Regions from separate parts of the Photobacterium sp. ABD4_091 genome, predicted to be linked through region 1. Evidence: riboswitches for the same ligand, from Rfam matches in the RefSeq annotation. Region 1 holds a riboswitch; each other region holds the start of a gene.
What was found. Region 1 has a riboswitch for lysine ahead of lysC (lysine-sensitive aspartokinase 3). Riboswitches for the same ligand answer to the same signal wherever they lie in the genome.
Positions count from the first base shown of each region.

Region 2: linked by a shared signal. The riboswitch ahead of ACXAGQ_RS02305 (Na+/H+ antiporter NhaC family protein) and the one ahead of lysC (lysine-sensitive aspartokinase 3) in region 1 are both predicted to bind lysine.
Region 3: linked by a shared signal. The riboswitch ahead of ACXAGQ_RS22300 (Na+/H+ antiporter NhaC family protein) and the one ahead of lysC (lysine-sensitive aspartokinase 3) in region 1 are both predicted to bind lysine.
Region 4: linked by a shared signal. The riboswitch ahead of ACXAGQ_RS23850 (Na+/H+ antiporter NhaC family protein) and the one ahead of lysC (lysine-sensitive aspartokinase 3) in region 1 are both predicted to bind lysine.

Region 1 covers NZ_JBSWWQ010000001.1:1,289,052-1,294,061, forward strand. Annotated here, with positions in the region: gene ACXAGQ_RS05910 (pyridoxal-phosphate-dependent aminotransferase family protein) at 1-988, opposite strand, end outside; lysine riboswitch at 1,245-1,432, shown strand; gene lysC (lysine-sensitive aspartokinase 3) at 1,540-2,922, shown strand; gene metH (methionine synthase) at 3,002-5,010, opposite strand, start outside.
Region 2 covers NZ_JBSWWQ010000001.1:553,133-558,142, reverse strand. Annotated here, with positions in the region: gene ACXAGQ_RS02320 (YcgL domain-containing protein) at 1-250, shown strand, start outside; gene ACXAGQ_RS02315 (lytic murein transglycosylase) at 254-1,222, shown strand; gene ACXAGQ_RS02310 (H-NS family histone-like protein) at 1,501-1,899, opposite strand; lysine riboswitch at 2,270-2,453, shown strand; gene ACXAGQ_RS02305 (Na+/H+ antiporter NhaC family protein) at 2,552-4,147, shown strand; gene ACXAGQ_RS02300 (thymidine kinase) at 4,365-4,943, shown strand.
Region 3 covers NZ_JBSWWQ010000003.1:179,156-184,165, forward strand. Annotated here, with positions in the region: gene gluP (glucose/galactose MFS transporter) at 1-25, shown strand, start outside; gene ACXAGQ_RS22295 (saccharopine dehydrogenase) at 987-2,051, opposite strand; gene ACXAGQ_RS22300 (Na+/H+ antiporter NhaC family protein) at 2,096-3,589, opposite strand; lysine riboswitch at 3,714-3,890, opposite strand; gene cspE (transcription antiterminator/RNA stability regulator CspE) at 4,327-4,536, opposite strand; gene ACXAGQ_RS22310 (MBL fold metallo-hydrolase) at 4,883-5,010, opposite strand, start outside.
Region 4 covers NZ_JBSWWQ010000003.1:536,503-541,512, reverse strand. Annotated here, with positions in the region: gene ACXAGQ_RS23860 (M14 family metallopeptidase) at 1-948, shown strand, start outside; gene ACXAGQ_RS23855 (BCCT family transporter) at 1,030-2,943, opposite strand; lysine riboswitch at 3,130-3,300, shown strand; gene ACXAGQ_RS23850 (Na+/H+ antiporter NhaC family protein) at 3,384-4,970, shown strand.

The DNA.
Region 1 (5,010 bases):
AGCGCTCGAGCAAGGTCTTCCTTACCTCGGCATCATCAATACCATCAGGAATATAAACCGCATTCAGCTGCGGCAGGCGGTGGGCTTCATCCACCACAAACTCAATGCCTAACTGCTCCAGACCTTCACGAAGTTCTAGGTGGGCATCTTTGTGGCGCTGCCAGGCATTTTCCAACCCTTCGTTTTGCAGCAATACCAAAGCTTCATGTAGGGCATACAGGCTATTGACCGGCGCAGTATGGTGATAGCTACGCTTGCCTTCACCACTCCAGTAGCCTAAGACTAGGCTCTGGTCGAGGAACCAACTCTGTACCGGGGCCTGGCGGCCCTGGATTTTAGCCACCGCTTTTTCGGAGAACGTCAGTGGCGACAATCCCGGAACACAAGACAGGCATTTCTGGCTGCCTGAATACACGGCATCCAGCTGCCACTCATCCACCAGCAACGGGACGCCACCTAGCGAGGTAACCGCATCCACGATTGTCAGGCAGTCATGCTCACGGGCTAGTTTGGCAATCGCCTCGGCATCGCTCAGTGCACCGGTAGAGGTCTCGGCATGGACAAAGGCCACGATTTTCGCATCTGGGTTGCTTTCCAGTGCCTGGGCGACCAAACCGGGATCAACCGGCTCGCCCCAATTATTATCGACCATCACAGCAACGCCGCCGCAGCGCTCGACATTCTCACGCATCCGGTCACCAAACACACCATTGCGGCAGACAATCACCTTGTCGCCAGGCTCGACCAAGTTCACAAAGCAAGCTTCCATCCCGGCACTGCCCGGGGCAGAGACCGCGATCGTAAAGGTATTCTGGGTCTGGAAGGCATATTGCAGCAGCTGTTTGAGTTCATCCATCATACCGATGAATAGCGGGTCTAAATGCCCGATGGTCGGACGGCTCAGCGCCTGCAGTACCTGCGGATAGATATCAGACGGGCCGGGTCCCATCAAGGTTCGTTGTGGTGGGTAGAAGCTACCAATGGTCATTATTGTTTTCCTCCCTGGCGGTAAGCATGGACAGTCAATCGTTATTGTAAGGTACTGATTGACTATATCAGCAATAGGTTAATTATGCTTATACCAAATCGTAACTACCTTCTAGCACATAGATTCCTTCAATATTTGTGACAATTTTTTGCAAAATTTATGCATATTTTATTTCTATGTAATTGACAACATACCTGCAAATCCGGTTCAATGTAGATCGTTTTTTGTTCATCCTGAGGAAAGGTTTTCCCCAGGTGAAGACAGAAGAGGAGCGTTACCCAGGTATCTAGGATTGCGGGGCCCCACCCCGAAGCAGTCTGGAGAGGGGGAGTAACGCCGAGATACAGCATGACAGGGGGCATGGTGTATCGGCTACGAAGGTTGAATCCTTCTGGCTGTCATCTATTCATCATGGTAATGAGTAGATGGGGAGCTTCTGGTTGTTGTACCGGTTTACATCTTACCGTTTTGCTCTCCTGACTTTTGTCGGGATCACCATCCCGAGCCCCCTGTTAATTGCGTTTATACTCTTTATTACTGGGAGACTCGTTGTGAGCTTTGTCGAAAATAACTTTACTGTTCCTCCACCGATAACCGTAGCGAAATTTGGCGGTACTAGCGTAGCCGATCATGCCGCCATGAGCCGAAGTGCCTCGATCATCAAGGACAACCCTGCTGCCAAAGTAGTTTTGATCAGTGCCTGTTCCGGCGTTACCAACCTGTTAGTTGAACTTGCAAACGGAATTGCCGATAACGAGCAGCGCTCCCAACGGCTACATAAATTGACCTCTATCCACCAGGACATTATCGACAAGCTGGCTCAGCCAGGTACTGTTGCTGGCCACATAGAACAACTTATCAATAACGTGGCAAGCCTAGCCGAACAGGCCGCCGAAGCACCATCGACCAAGCTGACCGATCAGCTGGTTGCTCATGGTGAACTGTTGTCGACGCACTTATTTACCCAAATTCTCAACGAAATGGGGGCGACTGCCCAACGTTTCGATATTCGCTCTGTCATGCGTACCGACAGCCAGTTCGGCAAAGCCATCCCGGAAGTCGACACCATCCGCCAGCTGGCTGATGACAAGCTCCAGCCCCTGCTGGCAGGCGAGGCGGTAATCGTCTCCCAAGGCTTTATCGGCTCAGACAGCAACGGTGAAACCACGACCCTAGGCCGTGGTGGCAGTGATTACAGCGCCGCCCTTGTAGCCGAGGCCATCAGTGCCGGAACCCTTGAGATCTGGACTGACGTACCGGGCATGTACACGACCGACCCGCGTATCACTGCCAATGCCAAGCCAATCAGCGAGATCAGCTTCAGCGAAGCCTCTGAAATGGCCAATTTCGGCGCCAAGATCCTGCACCCCTCGACCCTGCTACCAGCGGTCCGCCAGCAGATCCCGGTTTTCATCGGCTCCTCAAAAGCGCCTGAGCAAGGCGGTACCTGGATACGCCAGAAAGTCAGCGAGCCACCGAAATTCAGGGCCTTGGCACTGCGCTGCAACCAGACCATGGTTACCCTGACCAGCCTGAATATGTTCCACGCTTACGGCTTCCTGTCAGAAGTATTCCGTATTCTGGCCGAGCATAAAATTTCGGTTGATTTGATCACTACCTCGGAAGTTAGCGTGTCACTGACCCTGGATCAAACCGATACCGGTGGTGGTGCCCCTAGCCTGCCAGCCACGGCAATGGAACAACTCAGCAAGCTGTGTCGCGTGGAAGTCGAGCAAGACCTCTGCCTAGTTGCCTTGATCGGCAACGAGCTTGGTGATGCCCCAGGCGCGGCAACCCAGGTATTCAGTCGCCTGGATGACTACAGCCCGCGCATGATCTGCTTCGGCGCCAGCACCCACAACCTGTGCTTCCTAGTGAAAACAGAAGAGTCACGCGAAGTGATCAAGGTTCTGCACCACGGTCTGTTCGAGTAAGCTGATACAGATAAGTTTCTGATTCTCAGAAAAGAAAAAGGCGCTCAATGAGCGCCTTTTTTATTGTTGAGAAAACCTATTAGCCATTAAGGTTCGGCCCCAGCCATTTCTCGGCTTCGACCAAATCCCAGCCCTTGCGATCAGCATAGCTGTCACGCTGATCATCCTGGATCTGGGCGATCGCAAAGTAGCGCGAGTCCGGGTGGGAGAAGTACCAACCGGAGACCGATGCCCCCGGCCACATGGCATAGCTGGTTGTCAGTGACATACCGATGGTTTCTTCGACCTGCAACAGCTCCCACAGCGACCCTTTTTCGGTATGCTCAGGACACGCTGGGTAACCCGGTGCCGGGCGGATCCCCTGGTATTTCTCGCGGATCAGATCATCGTTGGACAAATCTTCATCCGGCGAGTAACCCCAGATATCCTTGCGGACCTGCTCATGAAGATACTCGGCAAATGCCTCGGCCAAACGGTCGGCCACTGCCTGGATCATAATTGCGTTGTAATCATCGCCTGCTGCTTTGTAGGCATCTGCCAACTCGCGCTCACCAATACCACCGGTTACTGCAAAGGCACCAATCCAATCGGCCTTGCCGCTTTCTTTCGGTGCAATGTAGTCCGACAGGCAGTAGTTGAAGCCTTTCGGTTTCTCGGTTTGCTGGCGCAGGTTGTGCAATACCTTGGCAACTTCAGTACGCGATTCATCGGTGTACACCTCGATATCATCACCGACGCTATTGGCCGGGAACATGGCACACATACCACGAGCCTTGAGCAAACCTTCCTGCTCAACCCTATCAAGCAAGTCGTTAGCATCTTTGAACAAGCGGCGCGCTTCCTCGCCGACCTCTTCATGATCAAGGATGGCTGGGTATTTGCCCATCAGCGACCAGGTCATAAAGAAAGGCGTCCAGTCGATATACTGGCGTAGGGTGGCAACATCAAAGTCATCAAACACCTGCACACCAGATTTCAGCGGTGCCGGCGGGGTATAGTTATCCCAGTCAATCGCCACCTTGTTTGCACGTGCGATATCCAAGGTAACCGGCTTAGTCTTAGGGCGCTTGCGGCTATGCTGGTCACGAACCCTGACATAGTCAGCATCCAGTTTTTCAACAAAGGCAGGGCGCAACTCGTCAGACAGCAGCGAGGTACACACACCCACCGCACGGGAGGCGTTGTTCACATACACCACAGGATGGCTGTAGTTCTGCTCAATCTTCACCGCGGTGTGAGCCTTGGAGGTTGTAGCACCACCAATTAGCAGTGGCAGATCAAAACCCTGGCGCTCCATCTCCTTCGCCACATGCACCATCTCATCCAGAGAAGGTGTGATCAGGCCAGACAGGCCAATGATATCGACATTCTCTTCCTTGGCGACTTTGAGGATCTTCTCGCAAGGTACCATTACACCGAGATCGATGATTTCGTAGTTATTACACTGCAAGACTACGCCAACAATGTTCTTGCCGATATCATGAACATCGCCTTTTACTGTTGCCAGTAAGATCTTACCGTTTGTCGCACCCGCTTGTTTCGCAGCATTAATATAAGGCTCTAGGTGGGCAACCGCCTGTTTCATTACCCGGGCTGATTTCACCACCTGCGGCAGGAACATCTTACCTTCACCGAACAGGTCACCGACCACGTTCATGCCGTCCATCAACGGCCCCTCGATCACCTCGAGCGGTTTGGACGCATTGAGACGGGCTTCTTCGGTATCTTCGACGATAAACTCGGTGATCCCCTTGACCAATGCATGCTCAAGGCGCTTTTCAACCGGCCAGGTACGCCACTCAAGTGCTGAGGCATCGTCTTCCTTGCCAACACCTTTATTGGCATACTCAGCAGCGATATCCAACAGGCGCTCGGTCGAATCGTCACGGCGGTTCAGGATCACATCCTCAACCGCTTCACGCAGCTTCTCCGGGACATTGTCATAAATTTCAAGCTGGCCGGCGTTCACAATACCCATATCCATACCGTTCTTGAAACAGTGGTACAGGAACACGGCATGGATAGCTTCACGGACATAGTTATTGCCACGGAACGAGAAAGAGACGTTCGAGACACCACCGGAGATCA
Region 2 (5,010 bases), 740 kb from region 1:
CAACACCTATCTTTATATCAGCAACAAAGATGACTTCTCCCCAGTACCTGAAGCGTTGTTGAAAACATTTGGTACACCACAATTTGTCATGGTACTTAAGTTGGATGAACGCCATAAGTTGGCACAGGCGGATATCGAAAAAGTAAAAGCGGAACTCAAAGGCAATGGATATTACCTGCAAGTACCGCCACCCGTGCCAAACTTACTGGAGCAGTACAAAGCGGACAAAGCCGCCAGCAGCCAAGGATAAACTATGCATAAGCGATTGATATCGGCCTTTGTGGCCTTAGGGTTAGGATTATCATCGGCAGTTTATGCTGATGAAGGGTTTGATAACTATGTCGATGGACTGAAAGTAGAAGCCCGGGAAAAAGGAATTTCAGAGTCGATTATCAACTCTGCTTTTGATGGCATTACTTTTGTTGAACGCGCCGTTAAAGCGGATAAGAACCAACCAGAGCGAAAGCTAACACTGGACGAGTATATTCCTCGTGCGGTGCCGGCCTGGAAAGTAAAGCAGGCTAACGAGCTGTATCGTAAACATAAAGCAACACTGGAAAAAATTGGCTCGCAATATGGTGTACAGCCGCGCTTTATCGTCGCCCTATGGGGCGTTGAAAGTAATTTCGGTCGTTTGATGGGAAATTATAATGTGGTTGAAGCGCTCTCGACTCTCGCTTATGAGGGGCGTCGCGAAGCTTTTTTCCGTAGCCAAGTGATGGCTGCATTGGAAATATTGGATGCGGGTCATATTAGCCCTGAAGATATGAAGGGATCGTGGGCAGGAGCAATGGGGCAGCCCCAGTTCATGCCGACATCTTTCTTGTCTTATGCTGTGGACGGCAATAATGACGGTAAGATAGATATCTGGCAAACCGAGGCGGATGTTTTTGCCTCTGCTGCAAATTATTTAAAGAAGGCTGGCTGGGATGATGAATATACCTGGGGCCGACAAGTCTCTTTACCGTCTTCTATCGATGCTTCATTGATGGGCGTTGAAAAGAACAAAGCCAAAACCTTGGCTGAGTGGCAACAGGTTGGTGTTCGCAGATTAAACGGTCAGGCATTGCCTGGTGTTGATATTGATGCTTGGCTTATTCAACCAGACGATAAACAAGGTAGAGCTTACTTAATTTATGGTAATTATCAGTCTTTGCTCAAGTGGAACCGGTCGCATTACTTTGCTCTTGCTGTAAGCCATTTGGCCGACCAGATCCGATAAAGGAACGCAATGACAAAAAAGCCAGACCGAGAGGTCTGGTTTTTTATGCTTCAAAGGGTGCGAGCGGATTTTTATAACCATAATGACAGTTTTAAGCCATGCCCATATTAAGGGCTTTAGGCGGCTCGGTTTCCCCTTGGTCGATTGCCTTGTTGGTGCTCTTTGATTTAATTATCCTTTTAAATCAATAGTTTGAATTATTACTTGATGATATTTTATATAAATAAAAAAACCCGGCAAAAGCCGGGTTTTTAAAGGTGTTTTCAATAGTACTTGAATTACTTGATTTCAAACTCTTCTAGAGATTTACCTTCATCAAGTGCTTTTTTCAGCGCGCTTGGAGTACGGCCTTGGCCAGTCCAAGTTTTCTCTTCACCATTTTCGTCAAGGAAACGGTATTTTGCAGGACGCTGTGCACGTTTTGCTTTAGGTGCTTTATTTAGAGTTGCTAGAAGCTCTTCTGGGTCAATACCGTCGGCTAGAAGCATTTCACGGTATTGCGCTAGTTTTTCTGTACGTTCTTTTTCTTTAGCAACTTCTTCAGCTTCAGCTTCTTCACGCTCAGAAACTACAGTTTGAAGCTTTTCTAATGCTTCTTGTAGTTGCTCAAGAGAATATTCACGAGAAAGTGCGCGAAGGCTGCGAAGGTTAAGTAGCGCTTTCATTGCATCAGACATTTTTAATTTCCTGTAGGTCCAAAACTATAAAATAATAATAGCAGTGCCAAATCAATAATTGCAATAATAATACTTTTAGTACGGCGATGCCAAATAAAAAATGAAGGGTATATTTATTTTTTTGCAATTTATCGGGTTCATTTCTCATTTGCAATAAAATGTAATGGTCAGGCTAAGTAAATATTCTTATCCAAAATCATCTTTTGTTGATAAATATTTGCCATCAATTTCATATGTGAAAGGTATAATAAACTGCTTTTAAGTGGGTGTTTTTTGTACTGAGCAGCAAGACTATTCACTATTTTTGTCATTTTTTTCATCTTAACTTGTTGCATTTGGATATCTATTCCGTAGAATTGACCAGACCTAGACTAAGGGTAGAGGCGCATCGTCTATTAGTAGTAAATCGGAGGGTGATTCCGATGAGGATTTACGAAAGGAGCCGTTGCCGAAGTAAGCTCGGATTATCAAGCCAGCTTGCTGGGGTTGTCACCGAATAGGGACAACACTGCCATAGTATATAATTACATTAACTATGGAGCGCTACTGTGAAGTCGGGAAAGGGTAACATCTCTTCCTTATGCACTTCTATACACGACACGATGTCGAGTAAACAGTAGATCTCCAACCAGGATCGGTTGTAGTCGAGATCATGAATATTGTAGATTTTTCACACTCCGCCATGTCGTTGTTGCCACCTTTGGTTGCACTTGGCCTGGCTATCCTTACACGTCGTGTTTTAGTTTCATTGGGTGTCGGTGTCCTACTGGGCGCATTCCTGCTAACTGATTTTTCAATCGGTGGCACGGCATCTTATATCGGAACCACAGTGACTGGCCTGTTTATTGACGATGGTGCCATCAACAGCTGGAACATGAGTATTGTCGCCTTCCTTATTTTGCTGGGTATGACCACAGCGCTACTGACACTTTCTGGCGGTACTCGTGCTTTTGCTGAATGGGCGCAGACTAAAATCAAGAGCAAGCGCGGGGCAAAGCTGCTGGCTGCTTTCTTGGGCGTGTTCATTTTCGTCGATGATTACTTTAATAGCCTGGCTGTTGGCTCTATTTCCCGCCCAGTGACGGACCGTTTCTACGTGTCTCGCGCTAAACTGGCGTATATCCTTGATTCCACCGCAGCGCCAATGTGTGTATTGATGCCAGCTTCTAGCTGGGGTGCATACATTATTACCCTTATCGGCGGTATCTTGGTGTCGCACGGCGTAACTGAATACTCCCCGCTTGGCGCTTTCATGCAGCTGGCACCAATGAACTTTTATGCAGTATTTGCACTGCTGATGGTATTCGTGGTGGCTTGGTTCCAAATTGATGTGGGCCCAATGAGAAAGCACGAGCTAGAAGCAAGCCATTGCCGTGGCTTTGATGAAGGTGACGAGGATAGCCGTGCAAAAGACCTAAACGACGAGCTGGAAATTGAAGAGAGCAAGAATGGCCGCGTTGCTGACCTTGTGATGCCAATCGTCACCCTGATTGTAGCGACCTTCTTCTTCATGTTATTTACCGGCTACCAGGCACTAGCGGCTGACGGCCTTGACTTCAGTATTTTGGGCGCCTTTGAAAATACCGATGTGGGTATGTCTTTGGTATACGGTGGCCTGGTTGGCTTTGCCGCAGCACTTATTCCTGTACTGCGCCAGCGTATCCCAATGGCCGATGTATCATCTACTTTGTGGATTGGTGCCAAGTCGATGTTTGGTGCGATTTTGATCCTGCTGTTTGCTTGGAGCATCGGTACTGTCATTAGCGACATGGCGACAGGTAAATACCTATCGACACTGGTTGAAGGCAGCATTAACCCAATGCTTCTTCCGGCTATCCTGTTCTTGCTAGCAGGCGTGATGGCATTCTCTACCGGTACCTCATGGGGTACGTTCGGTATCATGCTACCAATCGCGGGTGATTTGGCGGCGGCAACAGATATTATGCTAATGCTTCCTATGCTGGGTGCAGTATTGGCTGGCTCGGTATTCGGTGACCACTGTTCACCAATTTCAGATACCACGATCCTGTCGTCAACGGGTGCACGTTGTCACCACATTGACCACGTATCGACACAGCTACCATATGCATTGTCTATGGCTGTAGTATCGACGATTGGTTTCTTGGTACTGGGCTTCACCGGCTCGCTGGCGGTGTCGTTCATGACTGCAACGGTGGCGTTCATCGTGGCTTGTATCCTGCTATCTTGGCTTTCTCGCCGTCCTCAGGAAGCAACTGCCAACGCGTAATACTGCCAACGCAAAATCATGTTTTGATGATGAAAAAGCCTGTATGTGATACAGGCTTTTTTTGTTTTTGTGGCAAATCAATCAGATTGGTGTTTTTTATCTATTTCAGGGTGATTTGGTAACAAAGAAGATGAGCTTGCTCCTTTCAATCTGGAGGGCTTTTCTGTAGCATTCCGGCTGATTTTTCACGCACCAATCGTATTACTAGGGAAGCTTAATGGCCCAGATGTATTTCTATTACTCTGCAATGAATGCAGGTAAGTCGACAACATTATTGCAGTCATCATTTAATTATCGTGAGCGCGGCATGACACCGGTGATTTTTACCGCTGCGATTGATGACCGTTACGGCAAAGGCATGGTCAGCTCGCGTATTGGTTTGCAAGAAGAGGCGGAGCTATTTAATGTTAGCGACGATCTTTATGCGCGTATGCAGGATATGAATACGGCGAAAAAAGTCGATTGTGTGTTGATTGATGAATGCCAGTTCTTGACCAAAGAGCAGGTATACCAACTAACCGAAGTGGTCGATAAGCTTAATATCCCTGTACTTTGCTACGGCTTGCGCAGCGATTTCCGTGGCGAGCTATTTGACGGTAGCCGTTATTTGCTAGCGTGGGCAGATAAATTGGTTGAATTGAAAACCATTTGCCATTGTGGCCGCAAAGCCAATATGGTTATTCGCCAAGATGCCAGCGGCAAAGCCATTGCTGACGGTGACCAGGTTGAGATTGGCGGCAACGACCGTTATGTCTCGGTTTGTCGCAAACACTACAAGGAAGCGCTTGAGCGTTAGTTCTTTGATATCAAATACTAAAAAGCCCGGCTATTTAAAAATAGCCGGGCTTTTTTATTTAATTGCC
Region 3 (5,010 bases), on a different contig from region 1:
TGTGGTGCTTAAAGAGGCAGTTTAAGTGTCGCGGTAAGATTAAGCGGCTGGTCGTTGAACGATAAGATGCTGGGATCTAAGCGAGGCTTAGGTCCCTTTTTCTTTGATAAATAAAATTTAGTTAAACTAATCGTTTAACTATTTATCCGTTTCTAAATGACGTGCAACGACTACAGCTATTATCTTGCTCGACTGAAGTGCATTTCATAAGGTCAAACTTAGTAGTAAAAAAGCCCTTCGTTGGTTAACTAAGGGCATAATTACTTTCTATTATTTCATTCTCAATTTGAAAATGAGATAGAGAAACATTTTAATGAGTTATATCTGACAAGTGCTTTTTCTTTGTTTTATAGAGTATTTTTGAAGAAAGCTGTCTTATTAATTTCTTCGTGTTCTTATTATTCATTGTTTTTTCAGTAAAAAAATATTATTACATGAATTGCATTTATATTTTGCCGAATAGAACAACCTCTCTTTGAAGCTTCTTTTTACCATTACTAATTGTTTGTTTTCGCAGCAGTTCATTTTGATAAATATGGCTCCACGTTTACTGATGTAACGTAAACTTCCCTTACTTAGTTACAGTGTGAAATATATTATTACAAGAGGTAATATAACTTATGGTTATGGATGATTTAGCTTTAAGTTATATTAAATATGGAATTTATAGGACAGAAAAATAACCGGCTGATTTTAATCATTTTTTAATTTAAATCAATACCTGCGCACTTCGAACACGTTGCATTTATCTGAAATTAAAGCAATCCCTCGCCCCCTAAATATGTAACAACTGAAAACCCACAAACATTCATTATTTCTTTCTCGATTAAATACTGAGGGCGCTGAATAGCTATACAATACTCAAGCTGCGTAGTCGGAGCATGGGATACCCATTAATATAAGACACGGAAATTAAGCCAATAAAAAAGGGATCTAACAAACGTAGATCCCCTTTCATTTCTCACCCTAGGCGAACCGCCCCGCTTTTACTTCACAATGTTCTGAGCTGTCGCGTAGAAGTCACGTGCCCTTGCCCAAACGCCGTTTGGATCTTCACCTTTACACAGGGTCAATAGATGCGGCAACAGCTGCCCGGCGAAATCTTCGCTACTTTCTTTTGGCAGTACTGTCGGTAGGTGATCCACCGCCTGCACGTATAGCCCGCTAACATCCGATTCGATAATCGGCTTTGAAAGCTTGGTGCTCTGATTGTAGATACGGATTGGGTTATCCGGGTTGTTCGGATCGCAGCTGACATCGCTGACCATGCTCAGGCGTGGGTTATCACCCAGGCTTTCCTTGGTAATGAACGGAGGCGTGCCCTCGGCAAGGTAAGCACAGTTAACCAAGATGTCGTAGTCATTGATTGCAGTGAACGGGCCACCGGCTTTGGTTTCTTCGATATCCCAGCCGTCAGCGTCGATACCTAGCTCGGCAAATAGATCCAATGCACCACGGCCACAGCGGCCAAACTGACCGATAACCAATACCTTAGGCTTCTCTGACAGTGTTGCAACCTGCTCGCGCAGTACTGCTAGGTAATGGTCGCGATCTGGGTAGCTACCCACTGCGCCGAACACATCTTTACAGTGTAAATGGTGGATATAACCCGACAGGCCAATCGCTGCGCCAACATAGCCAGCCCAGTAACCGAAGGCACAAACACGCTTGCCCATTTCGTCTTGCAGGAACTCTAGGTCAAGAATTTGGCCGCCACCGGCATTGAAGCGGGATAAGATCTGCACAGCTTCATCCTGCCCCTTGAACGCATGGGCAAAGTAAATGTGCTGGTGCTTGAGCGGGAAGTCATCTTCAGCCAGCTCTTTCAAACCCAAGATATAAGCGTGATCCGGTGCGTCAGTCCAGCTATGGCCTGCCGCTAGCTCACAGCCCACATCAACATAGGCTTGGTCAGGGAAAATACGGGTATCGCTGCGCTCGACAATCACTGGGGCACCCGCATCAATCAGGGCTTTGGCTCCGGTAGGTGTCAATGCCGTGCGGTGCTCACCTACTTTTACTTCATCTCTTAGCCAAAATAGTGTGTTCATTTTCAATCCTTTTTTAAACGGTAGCTTGTAATAGCAATCGCTATTTAAGCGGTAACTGGGGTGGCTGCGGCCTGACGGCGCACCATCAAAACAATCAGTGCAACTTGCAATACGGCGGCCAATACAATGGTGTACGGGCTACGGGTGATTTCGGCAACCATGAAGCCGATGCTGGCGGTCACGCCAGTCAAAATAGCGTACGGGAACTGGGTGCGAACGTGGGAAACATGATCACATCCGGTCGACATCGAGCTTAGAATTGTCGTGTCTGAAATCGGTGATGAGTGATCCCCTAGCATGCCGCCACTTAGCGCGGCACCAATACAAATCAGCGGGTCGGCGCCCAGCGCACTGGCAACCGGTACCGCAATCGGGATCAGGATGGCGAAAGTGCCCCACGACGACCCCGTCGCTACCGAAATGAAGCTGCCGATAATGAAAATCAATGCAGGCAGCATAAACACCGGCAAGCGGTCATTCATCACCTGGCTAATATAGTCCCCAGTACCCAGAGACTTACAGATATCACCCAAGGTCCATGCCAATAGCAAGATAACCAAAATTAGCATGATCCGCTGCATTCCCGACACAAAAGTGTTGAAGGCTGTCGAGGCGGTCATAGTTTTGGTGTAGGCGTAGTAGGCAATCGCCGTTACCGAAGCAATCAGATAGCTGGTGCCAAGCGATGCTCGGATCACCGGGCCATTGATAGTGCCATGCAGATGGTAGTTATAAGTGAATAGTGCGATCAGCGAGCCGAACAGTACCGCCAGCGGCAATACAATCAGCGAGATACGGCCTGATTTCACCTGTTGGTCATTCTCAGGCTGTACGCTCACCTCAGCCTGCTGGCGCGCTTGTTGCTCGGCTTCGGCCATTGGCCCCCAGTCTTTTTTCAGCACCGCGTAGACAGGTACACTGAACAGTGCCAGCAAGGCATAGAGCTGGTAAGGGATCACCTGAAGGAAAGTCGCAAAGCCATCAACTGGCTGGCCCATGTTATCGAATGCGTTCTCAATCAGACCCTGCGAGTAGACACCCCAGCTGATAATCGGGATCAGCACACAGATTGGTGACGAGGTCGAATCGATGATAAATGCCAGTTTCTCCTTGCTCAGCTTGAGCTTGTTGTAAATTGGCGAGAACATCGGGCCAAGAATAAGCGAGTTGCCCGAGTCGGTAAAAAACACCCCGATCCCGGTTGCCCAGGTGGCGAGCTGGGCTTTCAATGGTGATGACACATAGCGGGTCGCCATGGTCGAAAACGCTGCCATACCACCGCTTTGCTCGACCAGGTAGATAAAGCCGGAAATAATGGTAATAACAATAATGATCTGTGCGTTGCTGCCCGATGCAAGCTGTGTGAACGGCCCATCAGACAAGAACATCAACGCAGTATCAACAGGGTGACCCTTGGTTAAGATCAGCATGCCGCTGATCACTGCAACGCCCAGGGCCAAAACAACATGCCGAGTGGTAAAGGCGAGTATCAGCGCCAGCACCGCGGGTACGATGGACAATAATCCGTAATCAGCCATTCGTAGACTTCTCCTATAAAAACAACATCAAGGTATTTGAGTATTTAGAGGAGGGGTGCAAGGAGCACGCGAGCGACAAAGGCTGTACGAAATCGGTAGGCGAACTTACCTGTTCGAAAACAAAAATTGCTGTAGCTCTCCATCCGGGTAGGCCCGAGATGACAGTGCTGCTCCTATTAAGAACAACCCCAGCAGTTTGGCTGACGACCAAAACCACTTCGGCATTGACTCCTTTCGCTTAGCTTCACCGGCTGTCGACCTTCACTAAACTACTCTTAGGCAATGCGCCTCTACGTTGCAGGCAGTGAATAACCACCCGCTTTGTATTGAATAAAACACAAAAACGCATAATCCAAATCAACTTGACGCCACAACGTGACAAAGATCACATTATATATTTTATTAAACACATGATTAACAAAACATTGAACTAGCAGTTACCAGGCTTGCAGCAACAATAACCACAATGGCTATTTTTTGCTTTCAGACGGTAAGTCTCTTATCAATATTTATCTGGAGTGGCTGTAACGTTGTCGGGAATAGACTGAGAGAGACCTGAGATGAAATCTAGATAAAGCGGCAAAGATGCAGGTTCAGGCTGCATATTTACCCAAAATTAGCCCAATTTACCTAAATAGAAAGAGTACAAATGATGTTGAGGAGGCGTTGGGGTCATATGTAACAGGCAAAAAAAATGCTGGCCTAAGCCAGCATTTTCTTCAAATAAGTTCGATGACTTATAGAGTAACTACGTTAGCAGCTTGAGGACCTTTTTGGCCTTGCTCTACGTCAAAAGAAACTTTCTGACCTTCAGAAAGAGTCTTGAAACCTTCAGAAGCGATAGCGCGGAAGTGTACGAATACGTCTGCACCGCCGTTCTCTTGAGTGATGAAACCGAAACCTTTTTCTTCGTTAAACCACTTAACGATACCAGTAGACTTAGACATGATCTGTCCCTTATGTAAATTCATTTAAACCGCCAACAATAGCGATCAGAAAAAATTGAATTATTAATGTTACGATAAATATAAGGGAAACAGTTAGATACAGTACGAAAACGTAGTTGTATCAGATGGTTTAACTTGTACTTGATGTTGCATTAAATAACTCTTCTCAAATTGAGCACGTGCATCATAACAGCTGGGCGGAAAATATACAGTGAATTTTTAGAAAAATTTCATATTTATTTCTAAAACGTTTATAACTTGTTCAGCAATCAAAGCCCTTCAGCATAATGTCTCCCCTCAACATTACATGCTGAGGGGGTGACCGTAGCAGGTAAACTCCACACGATTAGCACTCAAAGTGCATGCCATCATAACCAGTGATCAAGTTAAAGGGTGATGCACTGCATGCTGCTTCAAAAGCTTCATGGTTCCAACCTTGATCTGGGTTTATATGGGTTAGGTAGATAGGTGTTC
Region 4 (5,010 bases), on a different contig from region 1:
AAATCAGCCTACCCTGAAGGCTGGCAGGACTACGATGTGGTTGCATCGTACGACAGAGAGGAGTGGTTCCGCATTCCAGCCGAATTTGACGGCGACACCCTGAGCTTTAAAGTCGTCCCGGAATACGGTTCAATGTATTTCGCTTATTTTGCCCCGTTCAGCTATGACCGCCACCAGGATCTATTGCACCAAGCGCAAACCCAATTCAACTGTAAACTGGAAACCCTTGGCGCAACCCTTGATGGCAACGACATGAGCTTGCTGACGATTGGCGAACCGTCAGACGATAAGAAAAACATTTGGATCATTGGCCGCCAGCACCCGGGTGAAACCATGGCCGAGTGGTTTATCGAAGGCCTATTACAGCGCCTGCTTGATGATACCGACACGGTTGCCAAAGCCCTGCTAGACAAAGCGGTATTCCACATCGTGCCAAACATGAACCCAGACGGCAGTATCCGCGGACACCTGCGCACCAATGCCATTGGGGTCAACCTCAACCGTGAGTGGCAAACCCCATCAATGGAGAAAAGCCCGGAAGTCTTCCTGGTTCGCGAACGCATGCTCTCTACAGGCGTCGATATGTTCCTTGATATCCATGGTGACGAGGCGATCCCATATAACTTCGTCGCAGGCAGCGAGGGTATCCCATCGTACAATGAACGCCACGCCGCTTTGGAAAACGCTTTCAAAGCAGCCCTGCTCACTATCACCCCAGAGTTCCAAGTTGCCCATGGCTACGACAAAGACGAGCCGGGCAAAGCCAACCTGACTATTGGCTCCAACTGGGTTGCCGAGCAGTTCAAATGCCTGTCTTACACTATCGAGATGCCATTTAAAGATCACATCAGCCACCCTGATGAGTTCTACGGTTGGTCACCGGAGCGTAGCGTCGCCTTTGGCCAAGATGTGTTAGCTGCCGTGTGGGCTGTGGTCGATCAGATCTAACGCCTTCTTTAAACACAAAAGCTATAGATACAAAAATGCCGAGTCAAATGAGTCGGCATTTTATTAGATCTTGGCAATTACTTATGCTTCCTGCTCGGCCATTACTTCCAGCCGGGTTCGCATTAGCTCGTTGAACACCTTGCGGGCTTCCTGCGCTTCTTCCGAGGCTGCCAGCTTGTTTTCTTTCGCAGTCATGGCCTCATCCATCAGTTGCTGAAGCTGATCCAAACGCTCTTGGGGTGCATCGCTGAAATCCATTCCAGATTCCCCGTTGGCCACCGCTTCGGCGCGGATCTTCTTCTTCAACTTCCACACTTTGTATAGCGCTTCGCGCTCAGCTTCTGCCGCCGCCATGGCGATTTCTTTGAGCTCCTCGAATTTGGTCAGTGCCATACCTTCTTTTGACCAAGGGTCGACATCTGGCAGCTCCTCAATGTTAATCACCGGATCTTCATAGCCTTCCTGATGGGCCAAATCGAGCGTTGCTGCCTTCACCGCCGACATCATCAGCATTACTGCAATAACAAGCAGTGGCAAGCCACCGACGATAGCCGCCGTTTGCAAGGTCGATAGGCCGCCCATAAACAGCAGTACCGATGGCATGAATGACAACGCAAAGGCCCAGAACAGGCGGTTCCAGCGCATCGGGTCTTCGGTCACGTTGTTCTGTACAACCGATGCCAAGATATAGGAAATAGAGTCAAACGTCGTGGCAGTGAAAATCAAACACAGCAGGGTAAATGCTGCGATCACCAAGGTACTAAACGGCAACTGCTCAAGGATAGAGAAGATTGCCTTGGTAGGACCTTCTGTATTCAGAATACCCACCACGTCCAGCGCGCCGGAAAGCTGCAGCGACAGACCATAGTTACCCAAGATCATGAAGAACAGGAAACACCCCATCGAACCGAAGAAAATCGACCCGGTGACCATTTGCTTGATGGTTCGGCCACGGGAGATCCTCGCCACAAACAAGCCCATGCTCGGGGCAAACACCAGCCACCACGCCCAGTAGAAAATCGTCCAGTCCTGCGGGAAGTGGGTATTTTCAAATGTGCCATAGCCGCCGAATGGCTCAGCCCATGTCGCCATCACAAAGAAATTCGACAACATGCGGCCCAGTGAATCCAAGCCGGTTTCCAGCATGAATATCGTCGGGCCGGTCACCAAAATAAAAGCTAGCAGCCCCAAAGCGCCCCAGAAATTGATATTACTGAGAAACTTGATGCCCTTCTCCATGCCGGCATACGCCGAGTAGGCAAAGATGGCGGTACACAGCATCAATACGATGATTTGGGTGACGGTATCTTTCGGTACACCAAACAAATAATTGGCACCCTCGGTGATCAACGGTGCAGCCAAGCCCAGCGTTGTGGCACCACCACCGAGTAAACCGAAGATAAACAGCACATCGATAACCTTGCCAAGCCAACCATAGCTGCGCGCTTCGCCAATCACCGGCATCAACGCCGCCGATACCTTAAGCACAGGCTGCTTTCGCACATAAAAGAAATACGCAATTGGCAGGGCCGGTACTAAGTAGATAGACCAAGCTATTGGTCCCCAGTGGAACAAGCCGTAAGTTGCCGCCCAGCGGACCGCTTCTTCACTGCCAGGCTCTAACTGGAACGGCGGCGCCTGGTAGTAATACGCCCACTCGATGGTTCCCCAGTAAAGAATACTGGCACCGATACCACCACAGAACAGCATGGCCGCCCACGACGCCGTCGTAAACTCGGGCTGCTCATCAGGATCACCCAGTTTGATTTGGCCGATATCGGAAAAAACGATGTAGATCATAAAGAAGAATGCACCGACACCGAGCGCCAAATAGAGGAAACCGAGTTTATCGGTCATAAACGTTTTGGCGATAGCAATCCATTCTGCCCCTTGCACCGGGAACAGCAGCAAGGGCACCACAACCGAGATCAACATCCCCAGCGCCCCGAAGAACGTCGGTTTATCGATCAATTCAAAGTGTTTGCGAGAAAACACGTTAGCTCCTTAAAGTTAAAACCCTGCAATGGGTAAAATGGATAATCCGAGGAAAGGGCCAACGCTTCAAACCAAGATTCTAATCATGGCGATGAAAAAAGCTGATTATTAGCTGACATAAATATTCAGCCGTATATAATGTTAGACTTATGGCCGCAATCCAGTAGGATTGACGGTGATAAACCCTAAATCAGTAGAGGCGCGCTGCCTATAAGTAAACGTGTGGAGGGTGATACCTGTGAAGCCGGAGAAAGGAGTCAGCGCCGAAGTGACTGCAGCCATCAACTCAGTCGCTGGGTCTGTGTCGAATAGGCACAGAACTGCCATAGTATTTACCTATGGAGCGCTACCTGAGGGGGTAACAAGTCTTCTTTTTCTGCGTCTTAGTTACACTTCCTTTCGGTAGATCTCCACCTGAAACACATAGGTGTGATGAGATCATGAACCTTGTCGATTTTTCGGACTCGCTAATGTCCGTTATCCCTGCCATGCTGGCTGTTATCCTTGCGGTCACCACCAGGCGGGTTTTGCTTTCCCTCGGAACGGGTATCTTTGCCGGTGCAATGATGCTGAACCAATATTCTCCGCTTGAATCCCTGCAATACCTGGCCGGCAAAGTGCTGGCTATTGTATGGGTCGACGGCGCGATGAACAGCGATAACGTCAATATGATCATCTTCATGTTGCTGCTTGGCGCGCTGATCAGCCTGATGAGTGTTTCCGGTGCTACCCAAGCGTTCGCCGACTGGGCAGCGGTACGCTGTAAAGACCGCCGCAGTGCCAAGTCACTGACGGGTTTGATGGTATTCATCTTCTTTATCGACGACTTCTTCCACAGCCTATCGGTGGGTGCTATCTGCCGCCCAGTGACTGACCGATTCAATATCTCTCGTGCCAAACTCGCTTACCTGCTGGACTCCACAGCAGCACCAGTTTGTGTATTGATGCCTATCTCTTCATGGGGTGCCTACATCATTGCGCTGGTTGGTGGCATCATGGTGGCACACGGCGTGACCGACCAGAGCCCTATCTCAGCGTTTGTCGAAATGATGCCGATGAACCTTTACGCGGTTTTCACCCTGGTGATGGTGCTGTGTGTAATTGCATTCCAGCTTGATATCGGCCCAATGCGCAAGCATGAGAAGTGGGCGCTTGAAGGCAAGCTGTGGGATGAATCAAAAGGCAAGCCAGCAGGCCTGGATGTAGAAGCGCCAGAGTCAGCCAAAGGCGGCATGATTGATATGGTACTGCCTATCCTGACCCTGACTATGGCAACCGTATTTTTCATGGTGCAGTCAGGTGCGGATGTACTGGCTGCCAACGGAGAAGCCTTCAGTGTGATCGGCTCTTTTGAGAACACCGATGTAGGCTCATCGCTAGTATACGGTGCGATCTGCAGCTTGGTAGCCTCTATCGGCCTTGCCCTTCGCTTGAAGCTAGATGCAGGCAGCTGGATGAAAGCCGCCCCACAAGGCATTTCAGCGATGATGCCCGCTATCATTATCCTATTCTTTGCCTGGACGATTGGCGCCGTTGTGCGTGACATGCAAACCGGTATTTACCTGGCTTCAATGTCCAACGGCAACCTGCCGGTTGAGCTGCTTCCTGCGGTTGTCTTCCTGCTGTCTTGTGCCATGGCATTTGCTACCGGTACCAGCTGGGGTACGTTTGGCATCATGTTACCGCTAGCGGGTGATATTGCCGCGGCCAGTGACATCGCACTGCTGCTTCCAATGCTGTCTGCGGTACTGGCCGGTGCGGTATTTGGTGATCACAGCTCGCCAATTTCAAGCACCAGTATCTTGTCGGCGACAGGGGCGGGTTGCCACCACATGGATCACGTCATGACCCAGCTTCCTTACGCATGCTCTGTGGCCTTCGGTGCGCTGCTGGGTTATCTCGCTATCGGCTACACCCACTCAGCTTGGGCAGGTGTTGCTGTGAGCGGCCTATGGTTCATGGCGTTCTGTGCCTTTGCTGTACGCAAGAGCAAGCCTGTTGTCGCAGCCGAGCCTGTGACGAGCTAAGTTGTCTGACAGGCTTTAAATACAAAGGCCTCACATACAA